One region of the Variovorax sp. Soil_C_33 genome, then DNA from elsewhere that is predicted to be linked to it. Evidence: riboswitches for the same ligand, from Rfam matches in the RefSeq annotation. Region 1 holds a riboswitch; the other holds the start of a gene.
What was found. A riboswitch is a leader RNA that binds a small molecule or an ion and turns the genes downstream of it on or off. The one in region 1 is predicted to bind S-adenosylhomocysteine.
Positions count from the first base shown of each region.

Region 2: another riboswitch for S-adenosylhomocysteine. It lies ahead of metH (methionine synthase); the one in region 1 lies ahead of ahcY (adenosylhomocysteinase).

Region 1 is NZ_JBDGJK010000014.1:82,258-98,077, forward strand. Features, by position in the region: gene tyrS (tyrosine--tRNA ligase) at 1-319, opposite strand, end outside; gene AC3A6B_RS21110 (peptidoglycan DD-metalloendopeptidase family protein) at 478-1,827, shown strand; gene AC3A6B_RS21115 (anhydro-N-acetylmuramic acid kinase) at 1,848-2,960, shown strand; gene erpA (iron-sulfur cluster insertion protein ErpA) at 3,029-3,394, opposite strand; gene rpsI (30S ribosomal protein S9) at 3,512-3,904, opposite strand; gene rplM (50S ribosomal protein L13) at 3,917-4,348, opposite strand; gene AC3A6B_RS21135 (23S rRNA (adenine(2030)-N(6))-methyltransferase RlmJ) at 4,560-5,459, shown strand; gene AC3A6B_RS21140 (septal ring lytic transglycosylase RlpA family protein) at 5,480-6,154, opposite strand; gene metF (methylenetetrahydrofolate reductase [NAD(P)H]) at 6,151-6,984, opposite strand; gene AC3A6B_RS21150 (TlyA family RNA methyltransferase) at 6,962-7,759, opposite strand; gene ahcY (adenosylhomocysteinase) at 7,769-9,196, opposite strand; S-adenosyl-L-homocysteine riboswitch at 9,261-9,329, opposite strand; gene AC3A6B_RS21160 (hypothetical protein) at 9,738-10,967, shown strand; gene AC3A6B_RS21165 (peptide chain release factor 3) at 11,107-12,735, shown strand; gene AC3A6B_RS21170 (HAD-IIB family hydrolase) at 12,735-13,523, shown strand; gene AC3A6B_RS21175 (DUF4399 domain-containing protein) at 13,510-14,292, opposite strand; gene trxC (thioredoxin TrxC) at 14,377-14,817, opposite strand; gene AC3A6B_RS21185 (Bug family tripartite tricarboxylate transporter substrate binding protein) at 14,825-15,781, opposite strand.
Region 2 is NZ_JBDGJK010000011.1:116,367-132,186, reverse strand. Features, by position in the region: gene AC3A6B_RS18240 (SH3 domain-containing protein) at 11-856, shown strand; gene AC3A6B_RS18235 (LysR family transcriptional regulator) at 861-1,751, opposite strand; gene AC3A6B_RS18230 (PACE efflux transporter) at 1,849-2,286, shown strand; S-adenosyl-L-homocysteine riboswitch at 2,297-2,375, shown strand; gene metH (methionine synthase) at 2,397-5,147, shown strand; gene AC3A6B_RS18220 (ArnT family glycosyltransferase) at 5,147-6,934, shown strand; gene AC3A6B_RS18215 (glycosyltransferase family 2 protein) at 6,918-7,913, shown strand; gene AC3A6B_RS18210 (GtrA family protein) at 7,910-8,308, shown strand; gene AC3A6B_RS18205 (L,D-transpeptidase family protein) at 8,488-9,522, shown strand; gene AC3A6B_RS18200 (amidohydrolase family protein) at 9,535-10,737, opposite strand; gene AC3A6B_RS18195 (TetR/AcrR family transcriptional regulator) at 10,683-11,450, opposite strand; gene AC3A6B_RS18190 (ferredoxin--NADP reductase) at 11,552-12,325, opposite strand; gene AC3A6B_RS18185 (6-hydroxynicotinate reductase) at 12,550-14,157, shown strand; gene AC3A6B_RS18180 (UPF0280 family protein) at 14,170-15,090, shown strand; gene AC3A6B_RS18175 (amino acid synthesis family protein) at 15,112-15,756, shown strand; gene AC3A6B_RS18170 (amino acid synthesis family protein) at 15,796-15,820, shown strand, end outside.

The sequences.
Region 1 (15,820 bases):
GCGGCGGCCGGGTGCTGTTGCGGCCCGAAGGGTCGCCGATGGTGGTGGTGAAGTCGCCGATCAGGAAGATCACGGTGTGGCCGAGGTCTTGCAACTGGCGCATCTTGTTGAGCACCACCGTGTGACCGATATGGATGTCGGGCGCCGTCGGATCCAGGCCCAGCTTGATCCGCAACGGCTTGCCGGTTGCCTCAGCGCGCTGGAGCTTCTTCACCCACTCGTCCTGGGGCAGCAATTCGTCGACCCCACGAAGTGAAATTTCGAGGGCCCGTCCTACACCATCGGACAGGGTTGCGGTTGTAACAAAATCGGGGTTCATGGCACTTTTTGGCTGATTTGACTATGGCCGAAGCTATACTCAGCCCGACTTTTCAAGCGCCGGATTCTAAGCGGCGCTTTTTTTCCGCACCGTCCTGCCGCCCGTCCGACACGGCCTTTGCAGCGCGGATTTGCTGAACCTGAGCTGGAATTCGAAGTTTGATCAACGGCATTCTTGCCGCCGAGGAGGCGCTTGCTTCCCGCGTGGCCTATACGTTCCGGACGTATCCGAGGCAGATCACGGCGGCCATCGCCGCGCTGCTGCTGTCCGCCGGCGGCGGTGCCTTCGCCGTCGCCTCGCTCGGCCCCGATGCGGCCGAACTGCCGGTCAAGCAAGTGTTCGAAGCCGTCACCCCGCGCTCTTTCGCCGACCAGGTGGAAGCGCTCGATACCCACGGTTTCACGCTGTTCCGCACCGAAATCACCCGTTCGAGCGACACGGCCGAAGCGCTGCTGCGCCGACTGGGCATCGACGACCCCGCAGCAGCCGCCTACGTGCGCGGCAATGCCGAGGCTCGCTTGGCCCTGTTCAGCCGCGTCGGCCGCACCGTGACCGCCGAGGCCACGCAAGAAAACACCTTGCAAAAACTCAGCGCCCGATGGATTCCCGACGGCGACGGCGGCTTCAAGCGCCTGGTGGTCGAAAAGATCGGCACCGGCTACCGCGTGCGCACCGAAACCGACGCGCTGACCCCCGGCAGCCGGCTGGCCAGCGGCATCGTTCGCAGCTCCCTCTTTGCGGCCACCGACGATGCACGCATCCCCGATTCGGTGGCGAGCCAGTTGGCCGATATCTTCTCGGGCGACGTCGACTTCCGCTCGCTGCGCAAGGGTGACCGCTTCGCCGTCGTCTACGAAACCTTCGATGCCGACGGGCAGACCCTGCGCAGCGGCCGCGTGCTGTCGGCCGAGTTCGAGAGCAACGGCAAACTGCACCAGGCACTGTGGTTCCAGGAGCCCGGGCAAAAGGGCGGCTACTACCGCCCCAACGGAGAGAGCCTGCGTCGCGCCTACCTGAGCTCGCCGGTGGAGTTCTCGCGCGTGTCGAGCGGCTTCGCGATGCGCATGCACCCCATCCTCAACAGCTGGCGCCAGCACAACGGCATCGACTATGCCGCGCCCACCGGCACGACCGTGCGCAGCGTGGGCGATGGCACCGTCGAATTCGCAGGCACGCAGAGCGGCTACGGCAACATCGTGATCGTGAATCACCGCAACCACCAGCAGACGGCCTATGCGCATCTGAGCCGCATCGACGTCAAGGTCGGCCAGAGCCTGAGCCAGGGCCAGACCGTTGGCGCGGTCGGCTCCACCGGCTGGGCCACCGGCCCGCACCTGCACTTCGAGTTCCGGGTGAACGGCGAATACCAGGACCCGGCCACCATCGCGCAGCAGGACGGCGGCGTGCCGATCACCGCGGCGGCGCGGCCGGCCTTCGAGCGCCTGGCCCTTGCCACGCGCACAGAGCTGGCAGCGGCCTTCTCGGTCGTCCAGGCCAGCGCAGACTAGGCCTCTCCTTTCCTCCGGAAATGGCTGAACTCTTCATCGGCCTGATGTCCGGCACTTCGCTCGACGGCGTCGACGGCGTCCTGGCCGACTTTTCGCACGGACGCATCGCCGTGCGGGCGCACGCCACCGCCAGCTTTCCGGTTTCCTTGCGTGCCGAGCTGATGGCGCTCAATACGCCGGGCGGCGACAACGAATTGCACCGTGCCGCACTGGCCGGCAACGGGCTCGCAAGGATCTACGCGAGCGTGGTGCAACAGCTGCTGGCCGATATCGGCATCGCAGCCGAGGCCGTCATGGCCATTGGCGCGCACGGCCAGACGGTGCGCCACCGGCCGGGCGAGTTCGACGATGTCGGCTACACGCTGCAGATCAACAATCCCTCGCTGATCGCGGAGCTCACGGGCATCCGGGTGGTGGCCGATTTCCGCAGCCGCGACCTCGCGGCCGGAGGCCAGGGCGCGCCGCTGGTACCCGCCTTTCATCGGGCGCTGTTCGCGCGCGACGACCAGGCCGTCGCCGTGCTGAACATCGGCGGAATCTCCAATCTGAGCCTGCTGCCGGCCGGCAGCGGCACGGTGCTCGGCTTCGATTGCGGGCCGGGCAACGCGCTACTCGACCACTGGTGCCAGAGCCACCTCGGACAGCCTTTCGACCATGCCGGCCAGTGGGCCGCCAGCGGCCGGGTGCTGCCAGACCTGCTCTCGCGCCTTCGGGCCGACGCCTACTTCGCCAAGGCACCGCCCAAGAGCACCGGGCGGGATCTGTTCAATCCGACCTGGCTGGCCTCGCATCTGGGCACCTCGGCGGCCGCTCCGGCCGACGTGCAGGCGACCCTGGCCGAGCTGACCGCCGCGGTCTGCGCCGCGGATCTGCAGCGCCACGGCGCCGGCAGCCAGTTGCTGATCGTCTGCGGCGGCGGCGCGCTCAATCACCACCTGCTGGCCCGCCTGCAGGCGCTGCTGCCTGCCGTGAAGGTGGTTTCGTCCGCCGACCGCGGCCTGCCGCCCCAGCAGGTCGAGGCGGCGGCCTTCGCCTGGCTGGCGCGCAGTACGATGCGCGGCGAATCCGGCAACCTCGCCAGCGTGACCGGCGCGCGCGGCGCGCGCGTGCTCGGCGCCATCTATCCGGCCTGAAAGCTGGGGAGAAGCGGCAGGCAGCAAAAAGCCGCCCGGAGGCGGCTCTTTGGCAGCGCGGGGCGGTATCAGGCCGAGAAGCTCGATCCGCAGCCGCAGGTGCTGGTGGCGTTCGGGTTCTTGATCACGAACTGGGCGCCCTGCAGATCTTCCTTGTAGTCGATCTCGGCGCCGACCAGGTACTGGTAGCTCATGGCATCGATCAGGAGCGACACGCCGTTCTTGGTCATGGTCGTGTCGTCCTCATTGGTGATTTCATCGAAGGTGAACCCGTACTGGAAGCCGGAGCAGCCGCCGCCCTGCACGAACACGCGCAGCTTGAGGTCGGGGTTGCCCTCTTCGGCGATCAGGTCGGCCACCTTGGCGGCCGCGCTGTCGGTGAAGACGATCGGCTCGGGCATTTGGGGCTGGATGTTTTCGGCAACGGCACTCATGTGGGAGGACTCCTGTGGGGCCGAACGGGCGGCCAATGAAGGTGATGCTACTTCAATCAGCAAAAAGCCGCCCGAAGGCGGCTTTTTGACAGTGCGAGCGATAAGCCCAAAGGGCGATCAGCGCTTCGAGAACTGCTTGCGGCGGCGTGCGGAATGCAGACCGACCTTCTTGCGCTCGACCTCGCGCGCATCGCGCGTCACGAAACCGGCCTGGCTCAACACCGGCTTGAGCGTCGCGTCGTAGTCGATCAGCGCACGGGTGATGCCGTGGCGCGTCGCGCCAGCCTGGCCCGATTCGCCGCCGCCCGCCACGTTGACCATGATGTCGAAGGTTTCGACGTTGTTGGTCAAGAAGAGCGGTTGCTTGGCGATCATGATCGAGGTTTCGCGGCCAAAGAAATCCTGGATGTCCTTGCCGTTGACCGTGATCTTGCCGGTGCCTTTTTTCAGAAATACGCGGGCGACGCTCGATTTGCGACGGCCGGTGCCGTTGTTCCATTCACCAATCATTCTCAAGGCTCCTTACAGTTCCAGCACTTTGGGCTGTTGGGCGGTATGCGGGTGCTCTGCGCCGCCATACACCTTGAGTTTCTTGATCATCGCGTAGCCGAGCGGGCCCTTGGGCAGCATGCCCTTGACGGCCTTTTCCAGGGCGCGGCCCGGATGCTTGGCTTGCATGTCGCGGAAGTTGGTGGCCGTGATGCCGCCCGGGTAGCCCGAGTGGCGGTAGTACACCTTGTCAAGCGGCTTGGCGCCGGTGACACGCAGTTGGGCTGCGTTGATGATGACGATGAAGTCACCGGTATCGACGTGAGGCGTGTAAATGGCCTTGTGTTTGCCGCGCAAACGGAGAGCAACTTCGCTGGCTACTCGTCCGAGGACCTTGTCGGTCGCGTCAATCACAAACCACTCGTGCGTCACGTCAGCGGGCTTGGCGCTGAACGTTTTGGTCATGAGTTTTCCTGGTTTGGCGGGCCCTGCGCGAGCCCGCGAGCGTTTGGCCCTTTTCCACGGTCGGCGTTCCTCTGGCGGGAATCTCTTAGGTGGGTTTTGAAGCTTCGCCGCGGGGCCACAAAAGCGCTGCGAAGCCCACGATTATACGAAGAATGGCCCCGACAGGGCAATCCTGCCCCAATCCGTCGCGCCAGACCGTTACCATCGAGCCATGTTCAGCTACCGCCACGCCTTCCACGCCGGCAACCACGCCGACGTGCTCAAGCACACGGTGCTGATTGCCACGCTCGAGCATCTGCTCGAAAAAGAGGCCGCCCTGACGGTGGTCGACACGCACGCCGGCGCCGGTCTCTACCGGCTCGACGGCGACTACGCCGGCACCAGCGGCGAGGCGGCCGAGGGCGTGCTGCGGCTTCTCTCGGAGGCGAAGGATGCCAAGTCGGCACCGCTGCCCGACGCGCTCGCGCGCTACCTCGACGTGGTGCGCGACTTCAATCCCAAGGGCAGCGCCCGCATCTACCCCGGTTCGCCCTTCATCACGCACCACCTGCTGCGCGAGCACGACAAGCTCAAGCTCTTCGAGCTGCACCCGACTGATGCGCGCACCCTCGATGCCAACATCGCGCAGCTGGAGGCCGGGCGGCAGATCGCCGTGCTGCGCGAGGACGGCTTCGGCAGCGCGACCAAGTTCCTGCCGCCGCCCTCGCGCCGTGCGCTGGTGCTGTGCGATCCGAGCTACGAGATCAAGAGCGACTATGCGCGCGTGCTCGATTTCGTGAGCGCGGCGCTCAAGCGCTTCGCGACCGGCACCTATGCCGTGTGGTACCCGATCATTCCGCGGCCCGAGGCGCACGACCTGCCGCGCCGGCTCAAGACCTTGGCCACCAAGGCCGGCAAGTCCTGGCTGCACGCGACGCTGACGGTGAAGTCGAGCAAGATCGTGACCGATGCCTCGGGCGCCACGCACCGGCCGGGCCTGCCTGCGAGCGGCATGTTCCTGATCAATCCGCCCTACACGCTGAAGGCGCTGCTCGAGCCCGCGTTGCCGCAGATGGCGCAGCGCCTCGGCCAGGATCGCCACGCGGCCTCCTCGCTCGAGAGCGGCGGCTGAGCCGGCCGCCGCGGTGCGCTTCAGCGCCGCAGGCGCGGCGGCACTTCGCGGCTCTTCCTGCCCGCGGGCTTCCTGGCAGGCGCCGGGGTGACAGCCGGCGCCGCATCCGCCCCATTCGTCTCGACCGCCGTGCCGGCACAGCGCGCGCCGTTCTTGTCCATGATCGACAACGCAACCTGCTTGATGCCCATCCCCAGCATGCCGATCGCCTCGGCCGCCGAACGGCTCAAATCGATGATGCGGCCCGACGCGTAGGGCCCGCGGTCGTTGATGCGGACCAGCACTTCGCGCCCGTTCACCAGGCTGCGCACGCAGACGCGCGTATTGAAGGGCAGCGTCTTGTGCGCGGCCGTCATGGCGGTCATGTCGAAGCGCTCGCCGTTCGCGGTCTTGCGCTGGTGGAACTGGATGCCATACCAGGAAGCGCCGCCGCGCTCATAGATTTCTCGAGGACCTTCGTCGCCCGGCGCGCCGTCGTCCGGCAATTCGTCGGCACCCGGCCCCGCGAGCTCATAGCGCGCCGACGGCACCTGGGAACGCGGCGGTGCGCCAGGCGGCAGTGCGGGCTGTCGCGCCAGCGGCCGCAATCCTTGCGCGCCCTCGCCCGGCGGAGACGAAGGTTGCGTGGTGCAACCCGCCAGCCAGACGGCCGCGACGACGAGCGCAAGCCAGCCGCCGAGGCGGCACGAACTCATTCGTCCCAACCCAGCCGCTCCAGCAACGCAAGCGACGCCACCGACTGGTTCATCGTGTAGAAGTGGATCGCCGGCGCGCCGCCGCTGGCGAGGCGCGCGCAGAGCTCGGTCACCACGTCGAGGCCGAAGGCCTTGATCGAGGCCGTGTCGTCGCCGAAGCCCTGCAGCCGCAGCCGGATCCAGCGCGGAATCTCGGCGCCGCAGGCATCCGAGAAGCGCATCAGCTGGGTCGAGCTCGTGATCGGCATGATGCCCGGCACGATCGGCGCCGCGAGCCCCAGCTTGCGCGCCTCGTCGACGAAGCGGAAGTAGGCCTCGGGGCTGAAGAAGTACTGCGTGATCGCCGAATCGGCGCCCGCATGCATCTTCGCCGCGAAGGCCTGCAGGTCCGCTTCGGGCGAGCGCGCCTGCGGATGCACTTCGGGATAGCAGGCGACCTCGATGTGGAAATCGCGGCCGGTCTCTTCGCGGATGAAGGCGACGAGATCGCTCGCATAGTGGAACTCGCCGCCCATGCCGTAGCCGCTCGGCAGGTCGCCGCGCAGCGCGACCAGGCGCTTGACGCCCATGGCCTTGAGCTCCGCCAGCTGCGCGCGCACCGTGCTGCGCGTGGCGCCGATGCAGGAGAAATGGCAGGCGGCATCGACGCCCTCGCTCAGGATCTCGCGCACCGTGCCGAAGGTGCCCTCGTGCGTGGAGCCGCCGGCGCCGTAGGTCACCGAGCAGAACTCGGGCTGCCGCACGTAGAGCTGCTGGCGCACGGTGCGCAGCTTGGCCGCGCCTTCAGGCGTCTTCGGTGGAAAGAATTCAAAGCTCAGCGGAAGGCGCACGCCCGGCTCCTGGTTCGCCGTTCGCACGAACGGCATGGATGAAGAATTCGCGGTTGCCGTCGCCGCCCGCTATCGGGCTGTCGAACCACGCCGCAACGCGCAGGCCGAGCTCCGCGCACGCTGTGCGCAAACGCTGTTCGACCACCGCGAAGAGAGTGGCATCGCGCACGATGCCGCCCTTGCCGACCTGTCCCGGCTGTAGCTCGAATTGAGGCTTGACGAGCATCAGAAGTTCAGCGGCCGGTGCAAGCAACGGTATCAGCGCGGGCAGTACCAGCGTGAGCGAGATGAACGACAAGTCGCCGACGATCAGATCGAAATGCGTGTCTGCGGGCGAGGCATCGGCCCAGGCGGACGCGTCGAGCGTGCGCGCATTGACGCCTTCGACCGCCGTCACGCGCGCGTCGCCGCGTATCCGCGCATGCAGCTGGCCATGGCCCACGTCCACGCCCACCACATGCGCGGCACCGCGCTGCAGCAGGCAGTCGGTGAAACCGCCGGTCGACTGGCCGACATCGAGGCAGCGCTTGCCCTGCACATCGATGCCGGTCGCGGCGAGCGCGCCTTCGAGCTTGAGCCCGCCGCGCGAGACGTAGCGCGCCTCGGCCGCATCCACGAGCTCGAGCTCGGCCGTCTCCGGCACCTCGTCGCGGTTCTTGCCGACCAAGCGCCAGGTCGTGCCGTCGCGCCAGCGCAGGCCGCCCGCGATCAGCCGCACGGCCTGCGAGCGCGAGGCGGCGAGGCCGCGTTCGACGAGCAACTGATCGGCGCGCACGCGCTCAGCTCAATAGCGGTAGGTGTCCGGCTTGTAGGGGCCGTTCTTGTTCACGCCGATGTAGGCGGCCTGCTCGTCGGTGAGCTCGGTCAGCATCGCGCCGACCTTCTTCAGGTGCAGGCGCGCGACCTTCTCGTCGAGATGCTTGGGCAGCACGTAGACCTTGCCGGCCTGGTAGGCGTCGGGCTTGGTGAAGAGCTCGATCTGGGCGATGGTCTGGTTGGCGAAGGAGGAGGACATCACGAAGCTGGGGTGGCCGGTGCCGCAGCCCAGATTCACCAGACGGCCCTTGGCCAGCAGGATGATCTTCTTGCCGTCCGGGAAGGTGATGTGGTCGACCTGCGGCTTGATCTCTTCCCACTCGTACTTCTCGAGCGAGGCGACGGCGATCTCGTTGTCGAAGTGCCCGATGTTGCAGACGATCGCCTGGTCCTTCATGGCGGCCATGTGCTCGTGGCGGATCACGTCCTTGTTGCCGGTGGTGGTCACGAAGATGTCGGCCTTGTCGGCGGCGTACTCCATGGTGACGACCTTGTAGCCTTCCATCGCAGCCTGCAGCGCGTTGATCGGGTCGATCTCGGTCACCCAGACCTGGGCGCTGAGCGCGCGCAGGGCCTGGGCCGAGCCCTTGCCCACGTCGCCGTAGCCGGCCACGCAGGCGACCTTGCCGGCGATCATCACGTCGGTGGCGCGCTTGATGCCGTCCACCAGCGACTCGCGGCAGCCGTAGAGGTTGTCGAACTTGCTCTTGGTCACCGAATCGTTGACGTTGATGGCGCGGAACAGCAGCGTGCCCTTGGCGCTCATCTCGTTCAGGCGGTGCACGCCGGTGGTGGTCTCTTCGGTCACGCCGATGATCTCGGCCGACTTGCGCGTGTACCAGGTGGCGTCGACGGCCAGCTTGGCCTTGATCGCCGCGTAGAGGATGCGCTCTTCGTCGCTGGTCGGATTGGCCAGCACGCTCTGGTCCTTCTCGGCACGTTGGCCCAGGTGCATCAAGAGCGTGGCGTCGCCGCCGTCGTCCAGGATCATGTTCGGGCCTTCGCCGGCCGAGCTTTTGGGGCCGAAGTCGAAGATGCGGTGCGTGTAGTCCCAGTAGTCTTCCAGCGACTCGCCCTTGATCGCGAACACCGGCGTGTTGGTGGCTGCGATGGCGGCCGCCGCGTGGTCTTGGGTAGAGAAGATGTTGCACGAGGCCCAGCGCACGGTGGCGCCCAGCGCCTGCAGGGTTTCGATCAGCACCGCGGTCTGGATCGTCATGTGCAGCGAGCCAGTGATGCGTGCGCCCTTCAGGGGCTGGCTCTTGGCGAACTCTTCGCGGATGGCCATCAGGCCGGGCATTTCGGTTTCCGCGATGCGGATTTCCTTGCGGCCCCAGGCGGCAAGGGAGATATCGGCGATGGCCTGGTCGGCGGTGGGCTTGAGAACGGCGCTCATGTGGACTCCAAAACAAGTTTGAATGATGCCGCTGCCTTCGGGGGATGAGACTCACCGCGAGAACAGCGGGTGAGCGTGGTTGCGATGGGGTCCGAGCCTCACGCCTGGCGGCGCTGCAACGCTCCTCGGAAGGGCAGATTCTACGCAACCCTGCTCGGGTCGGCGCGTGCCAGCCAGAGCACCAGGTCGAACAGGCACCCCGTTCCATGAGCGAGACGAAACACCTTCTTGATCCGGGGACTCGTGGGGCAGCTTTCGGGTTTCTCCCCCAAATGGAGGAGCAGATAGGCCACGCGCACACACCCTCCGCTTATGTTACGTTTCCGTTCGTTACGCATCTGTTGTGACGTAACGACAACCAAGGGGCGTGCCATGGGCGCGCCTTTTCCAACATTGAGGAGATGAGATGAGGGGTTTGCGTCTGAGAGCAACCGCAGCGGCGGTCGCGGTGGTTCTTGCGGCAAGTGGCTGCGGCGGTGGCGGTGGCGGTGGGGGAGGCAGCAGCTTTGTCGCTACTCCGGAGCAGGTAAAACCGCTTGTCTTGACGGTTCGCATCAACGGCGTTTCGCCGTCAGGCACAGACAGCCATGTCATACGGGCGGGCGATGTCGTGGAAGTCGCGGCGAGCGCAGAAAGCACTTGGACCAGCAGCGGCGACAACGTGCAGCTTCGCGGCGCCAGCAGTTCCACCACACAGTGGCGTGCCGGGCTGGTCAAATCCGCTGCCGCTGCCAGCACGCTGACCTTGAAGGCATCTGCCGGTGCCGATGCCGTGCTCAACAAGACGCTGACCTTCACCCTGCCCGCCGGTGATCCGCGCAACGGCAGCTACAGGGTCTACGCAACCAACGGCTCGCGCGCGAAGCTCAGCCTGGATTTCGACTCGAGCACCTACACGCTCGGCAGCAGCACCTCGGGCGACTCGGACGCCTCCGGCAGTTTCAGTCCAGACGCGACTGAAGCGGGGACCTACGTCTTTGCCAACACGCGCACAGCCGCGGTGACAAATATGGCACGCTTTCGCGTCACCACCGATGGCGTGGTGGGCACCTTCCCACTGACCCCGCCGCCCTTTGGCGGCTCGACCGCCTACACCGTTCAGAGCTTTGTCGCGGCGCGCGCGTTCGTGCTGGACCAGGCGCAGCTCGATGGGAACTTCAACCGGCTCGGCATCGAATTCGTGCAGGGTGTCGGTCAATCCGACATTGGGGCGATGCAGATCGCCAGCACCGGAACCAAGCTCAAGCGGTGCTCGGACTTCACGTTGTACGCGATCGCCAACTGCCCGGCTGCTTCGCTTCGCACCTACACCATTTCGGCAGACTCGAACGAGCCTGGCCGATGGACCTTCGTGGACGACGCGAACGCCGCCAATACCGGGGCTTTCGTGCTCGCCCAGATAGGGGGCACCAGCGTCTACTTGGCGGCCGGTCTTGCCGGCGACCCCAGCAGGCCATCCCAGTTCCGTATCGGCCTGCCCAGTCTTGCGCTCCCGGCTGCGTTCACCGCACGCGGCGGCAGCAATACCGGGCAATGGGGCATCGTCGAGCTCGTCAACGGCAATGACTACACGCATACGGAGTCGACGCCGGACGGGTTGACGCTGGTCCATACGAGCACCTTGGCCCCCTCGCCCGTCCTGACCGGGCTCTACGGCATGACGTATGGAGGGAGCAACTATTTCGCCATCGGGAGCGGCAAGATCTTTGCGGTGGTCGGCGCTCGCGACAACCTGAGCAAGGGTCAGATTCACATCGACCTGGTCGACTGAGTCCGAGCTGTCCTCCAGGGCCGCCGCGCACCCTTGTGCGGCGGCCTTTTTGCTGGCGGGCGCAAAGCTGTGTGCCGAGTAAAATCGCGCCCTTTGCCCAGCCGCCCGCGCCCGTGAGCGCGCCCCGCGTTCACCCCCCATGTCTTTCGCCTCCCAAACCCGCCGCCGTCGCACCTTCGCGATCATCTCCCACCCCGACGCCGGCAAGACCACGCTGACCGAGAAGCTGCTCCTGTTCTCCGGCGCGATCCAGATCGCCGGCTCGGTGAAGGCGCGCAAGGCCTCGCGCCACGCCACCTCCGACTGGATGGAGATCGAGAAGCAGCGCGGCATCTCGGTGGCCAGCTCGGTGATGCAGATGGTCTACCGCGAGCACGTGATCAACCTGCTCGACACGCCCGGCCACAAGGACTTCTCCGAAGACACCTACCGCGTGCTGACCGCGGTCGATTCGGCCCTGATGGTGATCGACGCGGCCAACGGCGTCGAAGCGCAGACGCGCCGGTTGATCGAGGTCTGCCGCCAGCGCGACACGCCGATCATCACCTTCGTCAACAAGATGGACCGCGAGGTGCGCGAGCCGCTGGAACTGCTCGACGAGATCGAGCGCGAGCTCGGCATGCCTTGCGTGCCGATGACCTGGCCCGTGGGCCAGGGCAAGAGCTTCGGCGGCATCGTGAACCTGCGCACGCAGGCGATGACGGTGTTCGAGTCGGGCAGCGAGCGCCTGCCGCAGGACTTCGAGGCCATGCCGCTGGCCGAGCGCGAAGCGCTGCAGAAGCGCTTCGGCCACGAGTTCGACACCGCCATGGAGAGCATGGAGCTCGCCACCGGCGCCTCGCCCACCTGGGACCGCGAGGCCTTCCTCGCCGGCAAGCAGACGCCGGTGTTCTTCGGCTCCGGCGTCAACAACTTCGGCGTGATGGAGGTGCTCGATGCGCTGGTCGATCTCGCGCCGCCGCCGCAGCCCCGCACCAGCACCACGCTGGTCAACCGCCAGCCGGTGGTGCGCGAGATCCAGCCCGAGGACAAGGACTTCGCCGGCGTGGTGTTCAAGGTGCAGGCCAACATGGACGCCAACCACCGCGACCGCATCGCCTTCGTGCGCATGGCTTCGGGCAAGTACACGCCGGGCATGAAGCTCAAGGTGCAGCGCACCGCGAAGGAGCTGCGGCCGACCAGCGTGGTCACCTTCATGAGCCAGCGCCGCGAGGCGGTGGAAGAGGCGTATGCGGGCGACATCGTCGGCTTCACCACCCACGGCGGCGTGCAGCTGGGCGACACCATCACCGACGGCGCCTCGCTGCAGTTCACCGGCCTGCCCTTCTTCGCGCCCGAGCTCTTCATGACCGTGATCCTCAAGAACCCGCTGCGCACCAAGCAGCTGCAGCAGGGCCTGGCCCAGCTCGGCGAGGAAGGCGCGATCCAGGTGTTCCGGCCCGAGGTCGGCGGTCCGATGCTGCTGGGTGCCGTCGGACAGTTGCAGTTCGAGGTGGTGCAGCACCGGCTGAAGACCGAGTACGACGCCGACGTGCGGCTCGAAGGCTGCCAGTACACCGGCGCGCGCTGGATCACGGCCGACACGCCGGCCGAGCTGCGCGCCTTCACCGACGCCTACCCGGCCCGCATGGCACGCGACGCGGCCGACACGCTGGCCTACCTCTGCACCTCGCCCTACGACGTGCGGCTGGCGCAGGAGCGTTTTCCGAAGATCCATTTCCATCCGCTGCGCGAGCATGCGGGGCTGGCACTTCAAACGGCCGGCTGATGCTCCCACTGAGCGCATGGCCCACCGAAGATCGCCGGCGGATCGCAGGCGTCCTCACCGACATCGACGACACGCTGACCACGGAGGGCGCGATCACGCCCGATGCGCTTCAAGCGCTGGAGGCGCTGAAGGCCGCCGGCCTCGCGGTGGTCGCGATCACCGGCCGTTCGGTGGGCTGGTGCGAGCCCTTCGCGCCGGTCTGGCCGGTCGATGCAATGGTTGCCGAGAACGGCGCGGTCGCGCTCGTGGCTTCGCCTGTGGGCCAAGTCGAGAAGCGCTATCGCCAGGACACCGCGACGCGCGCCGTCCACCTCGCGCGCATGCAGCAGGCCCTCGCGCGTGTCGAGCGCGAAGTGCCGGGTGCACGGCGCGCCACCGACTCGCCGGGTCGCGAAACCGACATCGCGATCGACCACAGCGAGTTCGCCCATCTGGACGAAGCGCAGATCGCGCAGGCGGTGCAGATCATGCGTGCCGAAGGCATGAACGCGACCGTGAGTTCGATCCACATCAACGGCTGGTTCGGCGACCACAACAAGTGGGTCAGCGCCTGCTGGATCGTGCGCGAGCTCTTCGGCCGCGACCTTGGGGCCGAGCTCGATCGCTGGGTCTACGTGGGCGACTCGACCAACGACGTGCTGATGTTCGAGCGCTTCCCGCACAGCGTGGGCGTGGCCAACATCCGCCGCTTCGAATCGAGGCTGACGACGCTGCCGCGCTACATCAGCGCCGGCGAACGCGGCGCCGGCTTCGCGCAAGTGGCGGCGGCCGTGCTCAAGGCACGCTGAAAGCGACCGGCTTGAGGCGCGCCATCGCCTTCCCGTCGGCGTTGTTGAGCAGTTCGAGCCGCGCGCTGTAGCTGCCCTTGGGCGGATTCAGCCAGAGCTCGGTCTGCCCGCGGTCGAGCTCGATGACTTCGGCCTTCTGCCCCGGTCGCTCCAGCGTCAGGCGGAAGTGGCCCGTGTCCGGCAGCTTCGGCGCGGCATGCGACACGTTGTAGCCGCTCGCATGCAGCTGCACGCGCAACGGCAGCTGCACCGTGCTGCGATCGGCCGGGCTCAGGATCTCGATGCGCGGTTCGCCCAGAACGCTGGCCGGCGCCACGCCCTTGTTCTGCTTGCTGACCGTGAGCTTCAGCGGCTTGCTATAGACGAAGTACGGAATGTGCCCCTGGTCGGCCAGCACCAGGCGCAGCGAGTACGTGCCAGGCGGCAGGTCGACCACGGTCTCCATCTGGCCCTTGCCGAAATGGATGTACTGGTCGGTGAAGGGCAGCGGCTTCTTGAAATCGAGCGGCAGCGGCTGGTTGATCAGCAAGTGGTGATGCCCAGCCTGGCCGGCGGTCTTGCCGGCCGGCACGATGCCGCGCATCGAGAGGCCGAAGCGCGCGACGAAGGGCGACTCGAGCTTGGCGCCATCCCTGAGGTTGGTGAAGTAGGCCTCGGGCGACCAGTTGGGCGGCGGCACGACCCACGGATGGTTGGCGAGTTCGCCTTGCTCGGCGGCTTGCGCGGTCTGCGCCGCCGCGCTGCCTGCGAACAGCGCGAGAGCGGTCAAGGCCGCGCGAATCCGTGTCCGGCGATTCGGACGCGCATCTTCAGGCATCTGGCTTCCCCTCCAAAGGAAGCCCGGATTGTTGCATCAGCGCTGCAGTTGCGCCTCCGTCCACCGGATGATGTCGGCCGTGCCCATCGCGCCGGCCTGGCGCGCGATCTCGCGTCCGCCGCTGAACAGCGCCAAGGTCGGAATGCTGCGGATGCCGAAGCGCGCGCCCAGCGCCGGCAAGGCCTCGGTGTCGACCTTGGCCAGGCGGAACCGAGGTTCGAGCTGGGTCGCCGCCTGTTCGAAGGCGGGCGCCATCTGGATGCAGGGGCCGCACCACGGTGCCCAGAAGTCGACCAGCACCGGGATCTGATTGCGGCCCACGTGGCGCTCGAAGGAAGCGTCATCCAGCGCCGTCGAATGGCCGACGAACAAGGGCTTGTGGCAGCTGCCGCAGTCGGGCGCGCTGGCCAGCTGCGCGCTGCGCACACGGTTGGTCGTGTGGCAATGCGGGCAGACGACGTGCAGCGATTCGGTCACGGGGCGCTCACTGCGGCTTGGCGAGCCCCAGTTTCTCGATCAGCGCCTTCTCGCGCGTGAAGGTGGTCTGCGCGAACTTCGTGTAGTCGGTCGAGCTCATGTAGATCGGCAGCATGTCGTAGCGGCCCAGCGAGGCCACATAGCTGGGCTCTTCCATCGCCTGCTTGAAGGCATCGTGCAGCTTCTTCACCACCTCGGGCGGCGTGCCCTTGGGCGCGCCGATGCCGAAGGGCGAGTTCTGCACGATGTCCAGGCCCAGCTCCTTCAGCGTCGGCGCATCGGGGAACTTGGCCAGCCGCTTCTCGCCCCAGGTGTTGAGCACGCGCAGCTTGCCTGCCTCGACCTGCGGCGCGAAGCCAGTGCTGTCGGCCGCAGCCATCAGCTGGCCGCTGAGCACGGCGAGCATCAGGTCGGCGCTGCCCTTGTAGGGCACGTGCTGCAGCTCGATGCCGGCCTTCTGCGCGATCAGCTCGGTGGTGAGGTGGGGGCTGGTCAGGTTGCCGGTCGAGCCATAGGTCAGCTTGCCGGGATTGGCCTTGGCATAGGCGACGAAGTCCTTCCATGTCTTGAGCGGACTGTCGGCCGGCACGACGATGCCGAAGGCGTAGCCGGTGACGTTGATCACGTAGCTGATGTCCTTGACCGGATCCCAGTTGATCTTGGTCGTGTAGGGCAGCCGGAACACGCCGAGCGGGATCTGGGCGATGGTGTAGCCGTCGGCAGGCGCGGTCTGCAGCGCCTGCGCGGGCAGCGTTCCGCCGGCGCCGGGCTTGTTCTCGACCACGACCTGCTGGCCGATGATCTTCGAGGCGTTCTCGGCCAGCTGCCGCATCGTGATGTCGGTCGGGCCGCCCGCGGGAAAGGCGATCACCAGCTTGATGGGCCGGCTCGGGAAGGCCTGCGCATGGGCGGCTGTGGTCGCGAAGCCGAGCAGGGCAAGGCACAAGAGGGAACGACGAAACATGAGGAGGGCTCCGGATTGCAGGGGCCGCCATTTGGCAGC
Region 2 (15,820 bases), on a different contig from region 1:
GGAACATTCCATGAACAAGCTCGTCCAGCGATGGATCGGCATCGGCACCATCGCCCTGGTTCTGCCGGTCGCCGCGGCGGCGCAGGAGGCTTTCGCCCGCGGCACGGTCAATCTGCGTGCCGGCCCCTCGGGCGATTACCCGCTGGTGGCGCGCCTGGGCCACGGCCAGCCTTTCGAAGTGCTCGGCTGCACCAGCGGCTATGCGTGGTGCGACGTGGTCCTGCCCGACGGCGTGCGCGGCTGGGTCTATGCCGCCAACATCGACTACGCCTACGACGATGACCGGCGCGTGCCCTTGGCCACCTATGGCGCCATCATCGGCGTGCCGATCGTCGGTTTCACGATCGGCAACTACTGGAGCAACCACTACCGCGACCGCCCCTGGTACGGCGAGCGGCGCTGGTGGGGCGGCCACCATCCGCCGCCGCCCGTGGCCGGCTGGCGGCCGGTGCCGGCTCCGCGGCCGGACTGGCGGCCCAATCCGTGGCGCGACCCCGGCTACGCGCATCCGGGACCGGGCTTCCGTCCGCAGCCGCAGCCGGGCTGGCGGCCTTCGCCAGGGCAGCATCCACCGCCGGATCACGGTGTCCGGCCGCCGCGCCCCGACCGCGGTTTCCGACCGCCGGAGCACGCCGGCCCGCCGAACGTGCATCCGGGCCGTTCGCGGGACGTGCATCCGGGGCGTCCGCCGGACGTGCATCCGGGGCGTCCGCCGGCCATGAATTCCGGCCAGCCGGGCGCTCGTCCGCCGGTTGCGTTGCCGGGCGCTGATCTGCGGCAACGACAGCTGGACCGGATCAACCGCGCGCCGCCCGGCACGACGCCGGGGGACAGCAGGCCAAGCGGCGGCCTGTAGCGCTCTAGGGCTTCTTCTTGCGCGCGATCAGCGCGACGAAGCGCTGCGCGCCCAGCCCCAGCGGGCGTTCGCGCGACCACACCACGTCGACCCACAGGTCGAGCCCGTTCGACAGGTTCTCGAACGGGATCTCCACCAGCGCGCCGGCCGCCACGTGCGGGCGGGCGAAGTTGCGCGGCAGCCAGCCCCAGCCCAGGCCGGCGGTGATCAGGCTCAGCGCGGCCAAGGCGTTGTCGGTGCGCCAGACATGCCGCGCGAACACGAAGCGCGGGTCGCTGGTGGCGAGATCGCGCCCGGCCACCACGATCTGGCGCGTCGTCGTCAAGTGCTCCTCGCGCAGCCGGCCGCCGGCCGCGGCCAGCACCGGATGGTCGGGCGCCATCACGGCCACCATGGTGTCGCTGGCCACTTCCTGAAAGCCTTCGCGGCCGTCGAGGCTGGGCCGCTCGAAGACCAGCGCCAGCTGCGCGCGGCCGCTGTGCAGCAGCGCCAGCGCATCGGCCTGCGGCGCCGCCAGCACCTCCACTTCCAGCAGCGGGTACTCCTGCGCCAGCGCGGCCAGTGGCGCGCTCCAAGGCGCGGCCAGCAGCTCGGGCGCGATCGCGAGCGTGAGCCGGTGCTCCAGGCCCTGGGTCAGCGCCAGCGCCTGCACCTGCAGTTGCTTGAGCTGCGCCGCGAGCAGCCGCGCCTGCGGCTCCAGCGAACGCGCCGCGGCCGTCGGCTGGGGCTCGCGGCCGCTGCGGTCGAAAAGCGGCAGGTCCAGCTCGGCTTCGAGATTTGCGATCGCCATGCTCACCGCCGAGGGCACGCGGCCGAGCGCCCGCGCGGCGGCCGAAAAGGAGCCGTGGTCGAGCACGGCCAGGAACACGTGCACGTTGTCGCTGGAGAAACTCATGGCAACGATCTTTCAATAATTCTGAAAGATGATCACTTTTTATATCAGAGGAGCGCACATAAAGTAGGGGGCAAACCAATCCAAACAGGAAGATTTCATGCAAGGGCTCAAGCGCCGCGTCGTCTACATCACGCTCTACGAAGGTCTCGCCATCGTCGCGGCCAGCGCCGGGCTGGCGCTGATGTCGGGGCAGGGCATGGGCCACTCGGGCGTGGTGGCGGTCATCGCCTCGGTCATCGCGATCCTCTGGAACCTCGCTTTCAACACCCTGTTCGAGCGCTGGGAGTCGCGCCAGGCCGTGCGCGGCCGCAGCCTGCGCCGCCGCGTCGCCCACGCGATCGGCTTCGAGGGTGGCCTGGTCGCCTTCCTGGTGCCTATCTTCGCCTGGTGGATGGAGGTGAGCCTGTGGCAGGCGCTGGTGATGGACCTGGGCCTGGTGGTGTTCTTCCTGGTCTACACCTTCGTCTTCAACTGGGCCTTCGACCTGCTGTTCGGCCTGCCCGCATCGGCGGCCGGGGCCGCCCAGCCGGCGTAAAATCCGCGGCTCCCAAGGAGCGTTGCAGCGCGGCACCTTCCACTGAAGAGTCCGCGTCAGGCTTGGGCTCGCAACGACGCTCGCCTGACCCCCGTTCCGCAGGTGAGCCCATGTCCTCCGATCCCTCTTCCGCCCTCGTTCCCCCGATGAAGCTGTCCGGCCTCGAGCCGGTGCAGATCGGCGCGGGCACGCTCTTCGTCAACATCGGCGAGCGCACCAACGTCACCGGCTCCAAGGCCTTCGCCCGCATGATCCTGAACGGCCAGTTCGAGGAAGCGCTGGCGGTGGCGCGCCAGCAGGTCGAGAACGGCGCGCAGGTGATCGACATCAACATGGACGAGGCCATGCTCGACAGCAAGGCCGCGATGGTGCGCTTCCTGAACCTGATCGCCAGCGAGCCCGACATCGCGCGCGTGCCGATCATGATCGACAGCTCCAAGTGGGAGGTGATCGAGGCCGGCCTGCGCTGCATCCAAGGCAAGGGCATCGTCAATTCGATCAGCATGAAGGAGGGCGAGGCCCAGTTCAAGCACCACGCGACGCTGCTGCGCCGCTACGGCGCGGCCGCGGTGGTGATGGCTTTCGACGAGCAGGGCCAGGCCGATACCTACGAACGCAAGATCGAGATCTGCGAGCGCGCGTACCGCATCCTGGTCGACGAGATCGGCTTCCCGGCCGAGGACATCATCTTCGACCCCAACATCTTCGCGATCGCCACCGGCATCGAGGAGCACAACAACTACGCGGTCGACTTCATCAACGCCACGCGCTGGATCAAGGAGAACCTGCCCGGCGCCAAGGTGTCGGGCGGCGTCTCGAACGTGAGCTTCAGCTTCCGCGGCAACGACCCGGTGCGCGAAGCGATCCACACCGTGTTCCTCTACCACGCGATCCAGGCCGGCATGGACATGGGCATCGTCAACGCCGGCATGGTCGGCGTCTACGACGACCTCGAGCCGGAGCTGCGCGAGCGCGTGGAAGACGTGGTGCTGAACCGCCGCTCCGACGCCGGCGAACGCCTGGTCGAAGTGGCCGAAACCGCCAAGAGCGGTGCCAAGGACGAGAGCAAGAAGCTCGAGTGGCGCGGCACGCCCGAGCATCCGGTGCACGTGAACCAGCGGCTCTCGCATGCGATGGTGCACGGCATCACCGACTTCATCGTCGAAGACACCGAAGAGGCCTACCAGCAGATCCTGGCCAAGGGCGGCCGGCCGCTGCACGTGATCGAGGGGCCGCTGATGGACGGCATGAACATCGTCGGCGACCTGTTCGGCCAGGGCAAGATGTTCCTGCCGCAGGTGGTGAAGTCGGCGCGCGTGATGAAATCGGCCGTGGCCCACCTCATTCCCTACATCGAGGAAGAGAAGCGCCAGGACGAGGCCGCGGGCCGCGACGTGCGCACCAAGGGCAAGATCATCATCGCCACCGTCAAGGGCGACGTGCACGACATCGGCAAGAACATCGTGACCGTCGTGCTCCAGTGCAACAACTTCGAGGTGGTGAACATGGGCGTGATGGTCCCGTGCCACGAGATCCTGGCGCGCGCCAAGGTCGAGGGCGCGGACATCGTGGGCCTGTCGGGCCTCATCACGCCCAGCCTCGAGGAGATGCAGTACGTCGCCGGCGAGATGCAGAAGGACGAGCATTTCCGCATCAAGAAGATCCCGCTCTTGATCGGCGGCGCCACCACAAGCCGCGTGCACACGGCGGTGAAGATCGCGCCGCACTACGAAGGGCCGGTGGTCTACGTGCCCGACGCCTCGCGCAGCGTAAGCGTGGCACAGTCGCTCCTGTCCGACCAGGCGGCCGCCTACATCGACGAGATCAACGCCGACTACGACAAGGTGCGGCACCAGCACGCCAACAAGAAGCAGACGCCGCTGTGGCCGCTCGCGAAGGCGCGCGCCAACAAGACGCCGATCGCCTGGGCGAACTACCTGCCGCCGGTGCCGAAGTTCCTCGGCCGGCGCGTGTTCCGGAACTTCGACCTCACCGAGCTGGCGAAGTACATCGACTGGGGCCCGTTCTTCCAGACCTGGGACCTCGCGGGCGCGTTCCCGGCGATCCTGAAGGACGAGGTGGTCGGCACCGAGGCCGTGCGCGTGTATGCCGACGGCCAGCGCATGCTCAAGCGCCTGATCGAAGGGCGCTGGCTCACTGCCAGCGGCGTGATCGGCTTCTGGCCCGCCAATACCGAGAACGACGACGACATCGTGCTCTACACCGACGAGTCGCGCACCGAGGCGGCGCTCACCTGGTGGGGCCTGCGCCAGCAGACCGAGAAGCAGGAAATCGAAGGCGTCATGCGCCCGAGCCGCTGCCTGGCCGACTTCGTCGCGGCGCGCGAGAGCGGCCTGAAGGACTATGTCGGCATGTTCGCCGTCACCGCCGGCCTGGGCGTCGAGAAGAAGGAGAAGTACTTCGTCGACGATCTCGACGACTACTCGGCCATCATGCTCAAGGCGCTGGCCGACCGGCTGGCCGAGGCTTTCGCCGAGGCGCTGCACCACCGCGTGCGCACCGATCTCTGGGGCTACGCGCCCGACGAGGGCTTGAGCAACGAGGACATGATCGGCGAGAAGTACCGCGGCATCCGGCCCGCGCCCGGCTACCCGGCCTGTCCCGACCACAGCGTGAAGCGGCCGATGTTCGACCTTCTGAACTGCGCGGACATCGGCATGACCCTGACCGAGAGCCTCGCCATGATGCCCGCCGCCAGCGTCAGCGGCTTCTACCTGAGCCATCCCGAGTCGACGTATTTCAATGTCGGCAAGATCGGGCACGACCAGTTGCAGGACCAGGCGGCGCGACGCAAGCAAAGCGAAGCGGATCTCGAGAGGCTGCTGGCACCCAATCTCTGATGATTCAGAAACTGATCTTTGCTGCCGCGCATTACGCGGCGCTGGCGATCTTTGTTGCCGGCTGCTGGGGCTTCGGCCGGGCGATCCTGTCGCGCATGGGTTCGCCGGTGCGCCACGACGTCTGGCTCGAGACCGCGATGGCCACCGCGCTCGGCGTCGGGGTCTTCATCTGCGCGTTCCAGCTGCTCGGCATCGCGGGCGTGATCAACACCGCCAGCGTGCTGCTGCTGGTCGCGATCGGCTTCGCGGCGGCGTGCGTGCAATTCCCGGCGTGGGGGCGGGAAGTGCGCGCCTTCGACCCCGGGCTGCCCCTGTCATGGGTCGACAAGGCGGGCCTGGTCGCGCTGGCGCTGGTCGCGCTGCCGACGCTGCTGGCGCCGCTGGCGCCGCCGGCCGCCTTCGACGAGCTGATGTACCACCTGCCGTATGCGCGCGAGGTGGCGCAAAGCGGCTCTCTCGGTATCCATGAGTGGCTGCGCTATCCCTGGTTTCCGTACAACTACAACCTGCTCTATGCCGCCGCGCTCCTGGTCGGCGACGACGTGCTGGCGCATTTCCTGAACGCGCTGGCCGGCTGGCTGTCGGTGTGGATGGTCTACCGCTTGGGCGTGCTGCACCTGAACCGCGTGCTGGGCTGCGCGGGCGCCGCCATCTGGCTCGGCATGGGCGACTATTCGAACGCCCTGATCGACACGGGCGTCGCGCTGTTCGTGCTGGCGGCCTGCACCGCCCTGTGGTGGTGGCGCGAATCGCTGCCGGAGCAGGGCCCGCGCTGGCTGGCGCTGGCGGCCTTCTTCCTCGGCCTCGCGGCGGGCTCCAAGTACCAGGCGCTGACCTTCCTGCCGCTGGTGGCCTGGTTCGTGATCCGCCGCGAACGGCGCCCGGGCGTCTGGGCCGTCGCGCTGCTGTGCTTCCTCCTTCCCTGCATCTACTGGTACGCGCGCAACGCCGTGATGACGGGCGATCCCTTCAATCCCATCGGCGCCAAGCTGTTCGGCTTCAGCAACTGGAACCTGGCCGACTACAAGAACCAGATCGACGACGTGCGCATCCATGCCGCCTTTCCCAGCCTCCTGATCTGGCCCGTGGTGCTCGCGCCTCTCAGCAAGGCCTGGCGGCGCTCGCCGGCCGTGCACGCGGCAATCATCTTCTGCGCCTATTCGGTGCTCGTCTGGGCGCTGACCTCGCGCTATCCGCGCTACCTGACGGCCTCATTCCCGCTGATCGCGCTGATCGCGGTGCTGGGCTGGCAGGTGCTGCTCGGCTGGATCGTGGCGGGGCTGCGCTGGCTGATGCCGGCGGCCGGCCGCGTGGGCTGGCCGGTGCGCGCGGGCAGTCTCTTCGTCGTTGTCTTTCTTGCGGCGCTCGCGGCGGTGTCGGTCCGGCATACCGCGCGCGCGCTCACCAAGGTGTCGCCGACGCCCGAGACGCGGGAGGCCTTCCTGCGCGCCAACGTGCCCGGCTATGCCGTCATGAACTACCTGCGCGAGCACGCCACTGGCCGCGTCTACCAGATCGCGCTGAGCGAGGCGATCTACTACGGGCCCAACCCGATCTGGGGCGACGCGCTGGGACCGTGGCGCTACACGGACTTTCTTCCTCTTCCCCCGGCCGAGATGGCGCACAAGCTCGCGAAACTGGGCTTCGAGGCCATCGTCATGCCCTACACGATGGTGCCGCAGATCACGACCAAGCCTGGTTTCGACGATCATTTCGCCTTGATGTACGAGAAAGACGGCGCCAAGGCCTATCGCATCCTGCAATACAAGAATGACCGAGCACCCTGATCCGCGCCCCGTCCCGCTGCCCGTACCGCCTGCACTGACCGCACTGCGGATTGCTGCCGTGATCCCGTGCTTCAACGAGGCACTGGCCATCGCGCAGGTGGTGGACGAGTTCCGCGCGGTCCTGCCCGAGGCCGAAGTCCATGTGTTCGACAACGCCTCGACCGACGACACCGCGGCCGTCGCCCGCGCCGCCGGCGCGCGCGTGACGCACGTGGCGCTGCGCGGCAAGGGCAACGTGGCGCGGCGCATGTTCGCGGACGTCGAGGCCGACATCTACGTGATGGTCGACGGTGATGCCACCTACGACCTCGGCGAGCTGCGCCGCCTGATCGACACGCTGGTCGACGGCAACCTCGACATGGTGGTCGGCTCGCGCGTCGACGACGGCGAGGACGCGCACACGTACCGAACGGGGCACCGCTTCGGCAACCGCCTGCTGACCGGCGCGGTGGCGGGGCTCTTCGGCGGCCATCTCACCGACATGCTCTCAGGCCTGCGCGTGTTCTCGCGGCGCTACGCCAAGTCCTTTCCGGCCGTCTCGGAGGGCTTCGAGATCGAGACCGAGCTCACGGTCCATGCGCTGGAATTGCGCATGCCCTTCGCCGAGCTGCCGGTGCGCTACCGCTCGCGCCCGGAAGGTTCGCACAGCAAGCTCTCGACCTACCGCGACGGCTGGCGCATCCTCAAGACCATCTGCAAGCTGTTCGTGAGCGAGCGGCCGCTGCTCTTCTTCTCGGGCATCGCGACCGTGCTGGCGCTGGCCTCGATCGCGGCGGCCGTGCCGCTGGCCATCACCTACGCGCAGACCGGGCTGGTGCCACGGCTGCCCACCGCGGTGCTGCTGACCGGCACCATGCTGAGCGCGATGCTGGCCTTCGTCTGCGGCGTGGTGCTGCATACCGTGACCATCGGGCGGCAGGAGGCCAAGCGCTTGCGCTACCTTTCGATCCCGGGCGTGCGCCATCGCGGCCGCGCATGAAGGCGGGCCGCGAATTCCTGTTCTTCGCGATCGCCGGCGTCGCCGGCCTCGGGGTCGATGTGGGCGTGCTGTATCTCGCGGCGCCCTGGCTCGGCTGGTACTTCGCGCGCGTGCTGTCCTTCGTGGCGGCCGCGACCGCGACCTGGGCCCTGAACCGGCGCTACGCCTTCGCGACCCGGCATTCGGGCGTCTCGATGCTGCGCGAGTACCTCGGCTATCTGCTGACCATGCTGGGCGGCGCTTTCGTCAACTACGGCGTCTACGTGCTGGTGCTGCACACCTTCACCGGCCCCTGGGCGCCAGCGGCCGGCGTCGCGCTCGGCAGCGTGGCGGGACTGGTGCTCAACTTCCTCTCGGCGCGGCACCTGATATTCAAGTCGAGGCGCGAGCGGTGAGGGCTGCTGTCGCTTATCACGGTCACAACGAGTAGCACGGCATCGCGCGACCGGGCAGCGCCGCGCGCGACTTGGGCGGGCTGGGTTGTGGACGGCGCCCATACGGGGCGCACGCTGACAGTGACTGCCTGCGGTGCGGATACGCTGCTGCTTCCATCTGCTCACGCAGGCATCGCTCGATGACCTCTCCTCGCCGCAAGTTCCTGCTGATTGCGGGGGCACTCGCTGCATCCGGTGCATCGTGGGCAGCCTGCGCTGCCAAGACATCGGCCGCGGCCAGGACCGGCCCCTTCGATGCGCAGGAATCCAGGGCATTGGACCGGCTCAATGGGGCGACTGCGACGCCGGTGCTTTCCCGGGGCGCCAGAGGCGCCGCGGTGGTTCGTGCCCAGATCCTGCTTGACCGCGCATGGTTCTCGCCCGGCGAGATCGACGGCGGCTTTGGTGCCAACATGCGGCGGGTGGTGGCCGCGTACCAGACGGCGAGCGGCATCGCTCGCACCGGCAAGGTGGACGCCGCCACCTGGGCGGCCCTCAGAAACGACACCGCGCCTTTGTTCGCCGCATACGTCATCACCGAGAGGGATGCTGCCGGGCCTTTCACGGCGACGCCGAAGGACATGGCCGACAGGGCAAAGCTGAAATCGCTCGACTACGAATCCGTCGAGGAAGCGTTGGCGGAAAAGCATCACATGGCGCCGAAGCTGCTGGCGGACCTGAACAAGGGCGCGCGCTTCAGGGCCGGCGATGAGATCGTGATTGTCAACGTGGCCGGCGCCGCGGATCCAGCGGTTGTGAAAGCCGCGGCGTCGATCGAGATCGACAAGTCCGAGCACATGCTCTTCGTGCTCGACCGCGACGGCAGGTCGCTGGCCGGCTTCCCGATCAGCATCGGCGGGCGGCTTGATCCCTTGGAACTCGGCAGGATGAGGATCACCAACGAAGTGAAGAATCCGACCTTCACCTACGACCCCGGGCTCCTCAAGAAGGCGCCAGCGAAGGCGAAGAAGGTCGAAGTGCCGCCCGGTCCCAACAATCCGGTGGGCAGCATCTGGATTGGACTTTCGAAACCGCACTGGGGCATTCACGGAACGCCGTCTCCCGCGCGCGTCGGGCACCAGGAAACCAATGGCTGCATTCACCTGACCAACTGGAATGCGGCGCGATTGTCGACACTGGTCAAGACCGGATTTGCTGTGGAGGTAAAGCCATAGCGGCCGTGGCGGTCAGTGCAGCACCCCCGACACCACCACCGGAATCTCGGTCGCCGGCGGCGTGTTGCGGCTGCGGCCGCAGCGCACGATGCCGTCGATCATCACCATGCCGACGCCCGGGATGTCGCCCAGCTGCACGCTCTCGAGCAGCGTCTTGCCGGCCGTGTGCTGCGCGCGGTCCATGAACACGAAGTCCGCCGCGCGGCCGACCTCGATCAGCCCGCAATTGAGCTTGCGGATGCGCGCCGTGTTGCCGGTCGCGAAGCAGAACACCAGCTCGGCCGGGATGTTCGCGATCGAGGACAGCATCGCCACCATGCGCAGGATGCCCAGCGGCTGCACGCCGGAGCCGGCCGGCCCGTCGGTGCCGAGGATCACGCGGTGCGGGCACTTCAGATCGAGCGCCGCCTTGGCCGCCGCGATGGCGACGCGCTCGTTGCCGTTGTGCACGATCTCGATCGCGCGCGAGGACTTCTCGCACAGCTCGCACACGTGCGCCTCGGGCAGCGAGGTGTGGCCGCCGTTGATGTGGCCGATGATGTCGGCATCGGCCTCGAGCACCACGTCCTTGTCGATCAGGCCCGAGCCGGGGATGGAGGGCCCGCCGGTGTGGATGGTGCTCTGGATGCCGTACTTGCGCGCCCAGGCCACCATCTCCTTGGCCTCGTAGCCCGCCTTCACCGAGCCCAGGCCCACCTCGCCCAGGAGGCCCACGCCGGCCTCGGCCAGTTCCTTGAAGTCGCTCTCGACCATGCCCTTCTCGAGCACCGGCGCGCCGGCCAGCACCTTGACGCCGCCGGGGCGGAAGTTGTCGAAGGCGCGCTGCGCGGTGATGGCCAGCGCTTTCACGCCCACGATGTCCTTGGGCCGGCCGGGCAGGTGCACTTCGCCGGCGGAAATCATGGTGGTCACGCCGCCGTTCATCGTCGAATCGATCCAGCCGAGCTGGCTCTGGCGCGGCGTCCAGTCGCCGAACACCGGGTGGACGTGGCTGTCGATCAGGCCGGGCGCGACGCAGGTCTTCTTCGCGTCGATCACGGTCTGCGCGCCTTCGAGATCGCAGTCCTTCTCCTTGCCGACCGCGACGATCAGCCCGTCGTTCACGACGATGGTGTCGGCCTCCAGGATAGGCTTGTCGATGTCGCCCGACAGCAGCAGGCCTATGTTCCGGATGACGACCTTGCCCGACTTTGCGCCGGTTGCGACTTCTGCCATTTGTTTGCCTCGTGGGGTGGGGTGGTTGTCTCTTCCTCGGAAGCGCCCGCATCGACCGTGCGCAGCACCGTCTCGATCACGAAGTCTTCCCAGTGCGCGACCGCCTCCGGCGTTTCCAGCGGCTCGCCCAGGAAGGCGGTCAGCGTGTGGCGATTCGATGTGTAGAAGTAGCCGGTGGAGGCGATCAGCAGGTAGAGATCGCGCGCCGCCACGTCGTCGCGGAACAGCCCCTGCGCGACGCCGCTCTCGAGCAGCTTCTGGATGATCGCGATGGCGCGCGACGAATACTCGCGCGCGCGCAGCGACTTCGCCACGTGCCGGCCCTTGTGCAGGTTCTCGGTGTTGAGCAGGGTGACGAACTCGGGGTTCTTGCGGTAGTAGCCGAGCACGAAGCGGATCACCGCCGTCAGTGCCTCGACCGGCCGCGAGGCGTCGAGGTCGATCGCGGCCTCGGCTTCGTCCATGCGACGGTAGATGCCTTCGAGCACCGCGATGAAGAGGCCTTCCTTGCTGCCGAAGTAGTAATAGATCATGCGGTCGTACGACTTGGCGGCCTTCGAGATCTTCTCGACGCTGCCGCCGTCGTAGCCGTACTTCGCGAACACCTTGGTGGCCGCGCGCAGGATGCTCTCGCGCGTGGCCTGCGCGGCGGCCTCGCGCACGCCGGTGCGGCGCGTGGCCGGCTTGGGCAGGATCGCCTTGCGCGTGGCCATGGCTCAGTAGCGGCCGCCGCCGGGCCGCCCCAAGGCGAGCCGCGCCGCCCCCCCGGGGGGTGGAGTTACACGAGCGAAGCTCGCGAAAAGCCGGGGGGCTGTCATTTCTCGGCGAAGGCGCGTTCGACGACGAAATCGCCGGGGGTCGACGTATTGCCTTCCTTGAAACCTCTTGCTTCGAGGATGTGCTTCAGGTCGACCAGGAGCCCCGGGCTGCCGCACAGCATCACGCGGTCTTCCGCGGCATTGAGCGGCGGCAGGCCCAGGTCGTCGGTCAGCTTGTTGGTCTCGATCAGCTCGGTGATCCGGCCCATGTTGCGGAACTCCTCGCGCGTCACGGTCGGGTAGTAGAGCAGCTGCTTCTCGATCATCTCGCCCAAAAACTCGTGCTTCGGCAGGTGGTCGGTCACCAGGTCGTGGTAGGCCAGCTCGTCGACCTGTCGCACGCCGTGCACCAGGATGACCTGCTCGAACTTCTCGTAGGTGTCCGGGTCCCGGATGATGCTCATGAAGGGTGCGAGGCCGGTGCCGGTGCCGAACAGGTAGAGGCGCTTGCCGGGCAGCGTGTAGTCGATCAGGAGCGTGCCGGTGGGCTTGCGGCCCACGATGATGTTGTCGCCGACCTGGATGTGCTGCAGCTTCGAGGTGAGCGGGCCTTCCTCGACCTTGATGCTGAGGAATTCCAGGTGTTCTTCGTAGTTGGGGCTCACGATGCTGTAGGCGCGCAGCAAGGGCTTGTTGTTGACCTTGAGGCCGATCATCGTGAAGTGGCCGTTGGAGAAGCGCAGCGCCGGGTCGCGCGTGGTGGTGAAGGTGAACAGGCGGTCGGTCCAGTGGTGGACGCTCAACACGCGTTCTTCGCTGAATGCACTCATAGGAATCAGGGATGGTTATGAATGAAAAGGGAACCTGCCGATTGTCGGCGACGCCGCGAAAACACCATTGCCAGCGTCGATTCTGTTTGCTACATTGGCCTTCAATGTAGTGAATGCAACATGAAGGTGTAGGGAATACTACACAAACAGTGAGCCCAATACAAGCCGGTTTCCGGCGCGGTTGTTGCAGATCCGATCGGCCCTGATTTAAAGAGTAGCCCCCGATGACCGAACACACCAAGACAGACGGATTGCCCGGCATGGACATGCCGGTATTGCCCGAGGCCGGCGGCCGCTCGCCCCTGCGCAACGAGCGCATGAGCGCCAGCAAGGTCGAGTGCAACGCCTGCCCGGTGCTGTGCCAGATCTCCGAGGGGCGCACCGGCGCCTGCGACCGCTATGCCAACCGCGAGGGCGTGCTGGTGCGCGTCGATCCGGTGCTGCTCCTGCGGCGCGAACTGGCGAGCGAATCGCCCGTGCTGGTGCCTTTCGCACGCCCGGCGGCCGAACAGGCGAGCGCCGAGGCGGACCCGGACTGGAAGGGCGATCTCCTCCATGCCGACGAGGTCTTTGTCACCGGCGTGGGCTCCTCCACCACCTACCCCGACTACAAGCCCGCTCCCTTCATCGTGGCTTCCAAAGCCCAGGGCGTCGACATGGTCACGGTCGTGACCGAGGGCATCTTCAGCTACTGCAGCTTCAAGGTGAAGATCGACACCGACCGCTTCCTCGGCGCCGAGCAGGCCAACGTGCGTTATCGCGGCGAGGTGGTGGGCCACGTCACCACGGCCGAGTACGGCTCGCAGATGCTCTCGCTCGGCGGCGTGCACCACCTCACCGGGGGCAGCAAGAAGGAAGGCCGCATGACGGTCGAGCTGATGCAGCTGCTGGGCAACAAGAAGCCGGTCGAATGCGTGATCGACGGCGGCGCCAGCATGGTGATCCAGGCCGGCCGCGCGCCCATCGTCAATGGCGTGGAGGAAAAGCGCATGCGCGTGGGCTGCGGCTCGGCGGCCGTCGGCATCTTCGCGCGCCAGCTCTTCAGCCAGGCTGACGAGGTGGTGGTGGTCGACGACCACATCACCGGCGTGCTGACCGAGCACCAGGCCGGCCGCTGCCTCGACATGCCGCCCTCGGGCATTCAGATGCGCGGGCGCAAGTCCACGCCCGGGCGCTACTTCCAGGTGGCTAATCCCGGCAACGGCTGGGGCGGCACCGACATCGACGATCCGCTGTCGATCATCGAGGGCTGGGAAGAGGGTGTGGCCAAGCCGGGCCTGCGTCTCCTGATGACTTCCACCACCGGGGAGCACGCGCAGTGGTACGTGCTCGACGAGCAGCTTCGGCCGGTCGAGCAGGAGATGCCGGCCGAAGTGCGCCGCGTCGTCGAGCGCATCGGCGAGAACTGCGAGCCCTCGCTGTGCAGCGTGCTCTTCCTCGGTGGCGCCGGCGGGTCCTTGCGCGCCGGCGTCACCGAGAACCCGGTGCTGCTCACGCGCGCCATCAAGCGCGCGCTGGTCAACGTGACCTGCGGCGGCGCACCGGCCTATGTGTGGCCCGGCGGCGGCATCACGGTGATGGCCGACGTCCTGCGCATGCCCGACAACAGCTTCGGCACCGTGCCCACGCCCGCGATCGTCGCGCCCATCGAGTTCAGCATGCGGCGCGAGGACTACGCTGCACTCGGCGGCCACATGGAGCATGTGTTCTCGCTCGAACAGGCGCTGGCGCGCGGCGCCTGGCAGAACGACGGCGCGCCGCTGGCGCGCCAATGGCTTCGCATGGACGATGCGAATCCCTGGCCCCTGGGCCAACCGCCGATGCTCGGCTAAGGACTTCATTCCATGACCGCCCAACGCACCGCGCTCGACGGCGGCCGCTGGCATCTCAACCACGGCCCGATCGACATCGTGGCCGAGGCGCATGGCGACCCGGTCGAGGTGGCCGTCGCGCACGAGCTCGCATGGCGGCGCTTCGGCGGCGTGCTCGAAGAGCTGGTGGCCGAATTGCCCCTGCTGCGCCAGCCCGTGGGCGCCGACTGCGCGCTGCAAGGCCCGATTGCGCAACGCATGTGGCAGGCCTGCGCCCCGTTCAGTGCCGGCTTCATCACGCCGATGGCCGCCGTGGCCGGTGCCGTGGCGCAGGAACTCATCGCCTGCTACGGGCGCCCCGGCATCGAGCGCGCGTGGATCAACAACGGCGGCGACATCGCGCTGCATCTGGCGCCCGGCCATTCGGCGCGCGTCGGCCTGTTCGCCGATCTCGCGCGCTTCGACCTGCGCGACGGCGGCCCGATCGCGACCGACGGCCAGTTCGAGATCGGCGCCGAGATGCCGGTGCGCGGCGTCGCCACCAGCGGCTGGCGCGGCCGCAGCTTCTCGCTCGGCATCGCCGACAGCGTGACCGTGCTCGCGGCCACCGCGGCCGAAGCCGATGCCGCGGCCACCGTGATCGCCAACGCGGTCGATGTCGCCGACCCGGGCATTCGCCGCCTGCCGGCCAGCGCCTGCAAGGACGACAGCGATCTGGGCGACATCCCGGTGACGACCGAGGTGGAGCCGCTGGCGCCCGCGCAGGTGCGCCGCGCACTGGATGCGGGCGCGGTCCGCGCGGCCGAGCTGCAGCGCATGGGCCTGGTGTGGTCGGTCGTGCTGGTTTGTCAGGGGCAATGGGCGATGGTCGAGCCCTTAAGCTTGCATGCGTCGGGTGGCTCGGCCATTGCGGGCCAGCCCCGCGCCGCTGCAGTTGGTTCAGTATTTGCTTAACGAAAAGCAGGGCTTCCTTTCATGATCGATATACGTCGCGTTTTCACCCATGTCGAGCACATCCACCACGAGTTCGGACCGCGCGCCGCAACGCCGCTGGTGCGCGGCGCCATCGGCGCGGTGCTGACCAATCCCTTCGCGGGCCGCTACGAGCCCGACATCCTGCCGATGATGGCGTTGCTCGACCCGGTCGGCGTCGACATGGCGCACAAGCTGCACGCCGCGATGGGTGTACCGCTCGAGCAGATCGCGACCTACGGCAAGGGCGCCATCGTCGGCGCCGCCGGCGAGCTGGAGCATGGCGCGCTGTGGCACGTGCCCGGCGGCTATGCGATGCGCGAGCTGCTCGGCTGGAAGGGCGACCGTGCCGCCTACCGCTCGGGCACGGTCGACGAGAAGAAGACCGGCCAGCCCGGCAACGCGCTCTCGATCGTGCCTTCCACCAAGAAGGTTGGGCCGCCCGGCGCGGCACTCGACGTGCCGCTTACCAACATCAATGCCAGCTACGTGCGCGGCCAGTTCGATGCGATCGAGGTGCGCGTGCCCGGCGCGCCGCTGTCCGACGAGATCGTGTTCATCCTCGCGATGAGCACCGGCTACCGCGTACACGAACGCGTGGGCGGCCTGCGGGCAGAAAACATCGCCAAGTGGGATGGCCTGCGCTGAAGCGCACGATCCCTGATCCAGAGACAAGGAAAGAAAACCATGAGCGCCAACATCCGCAAGCTCG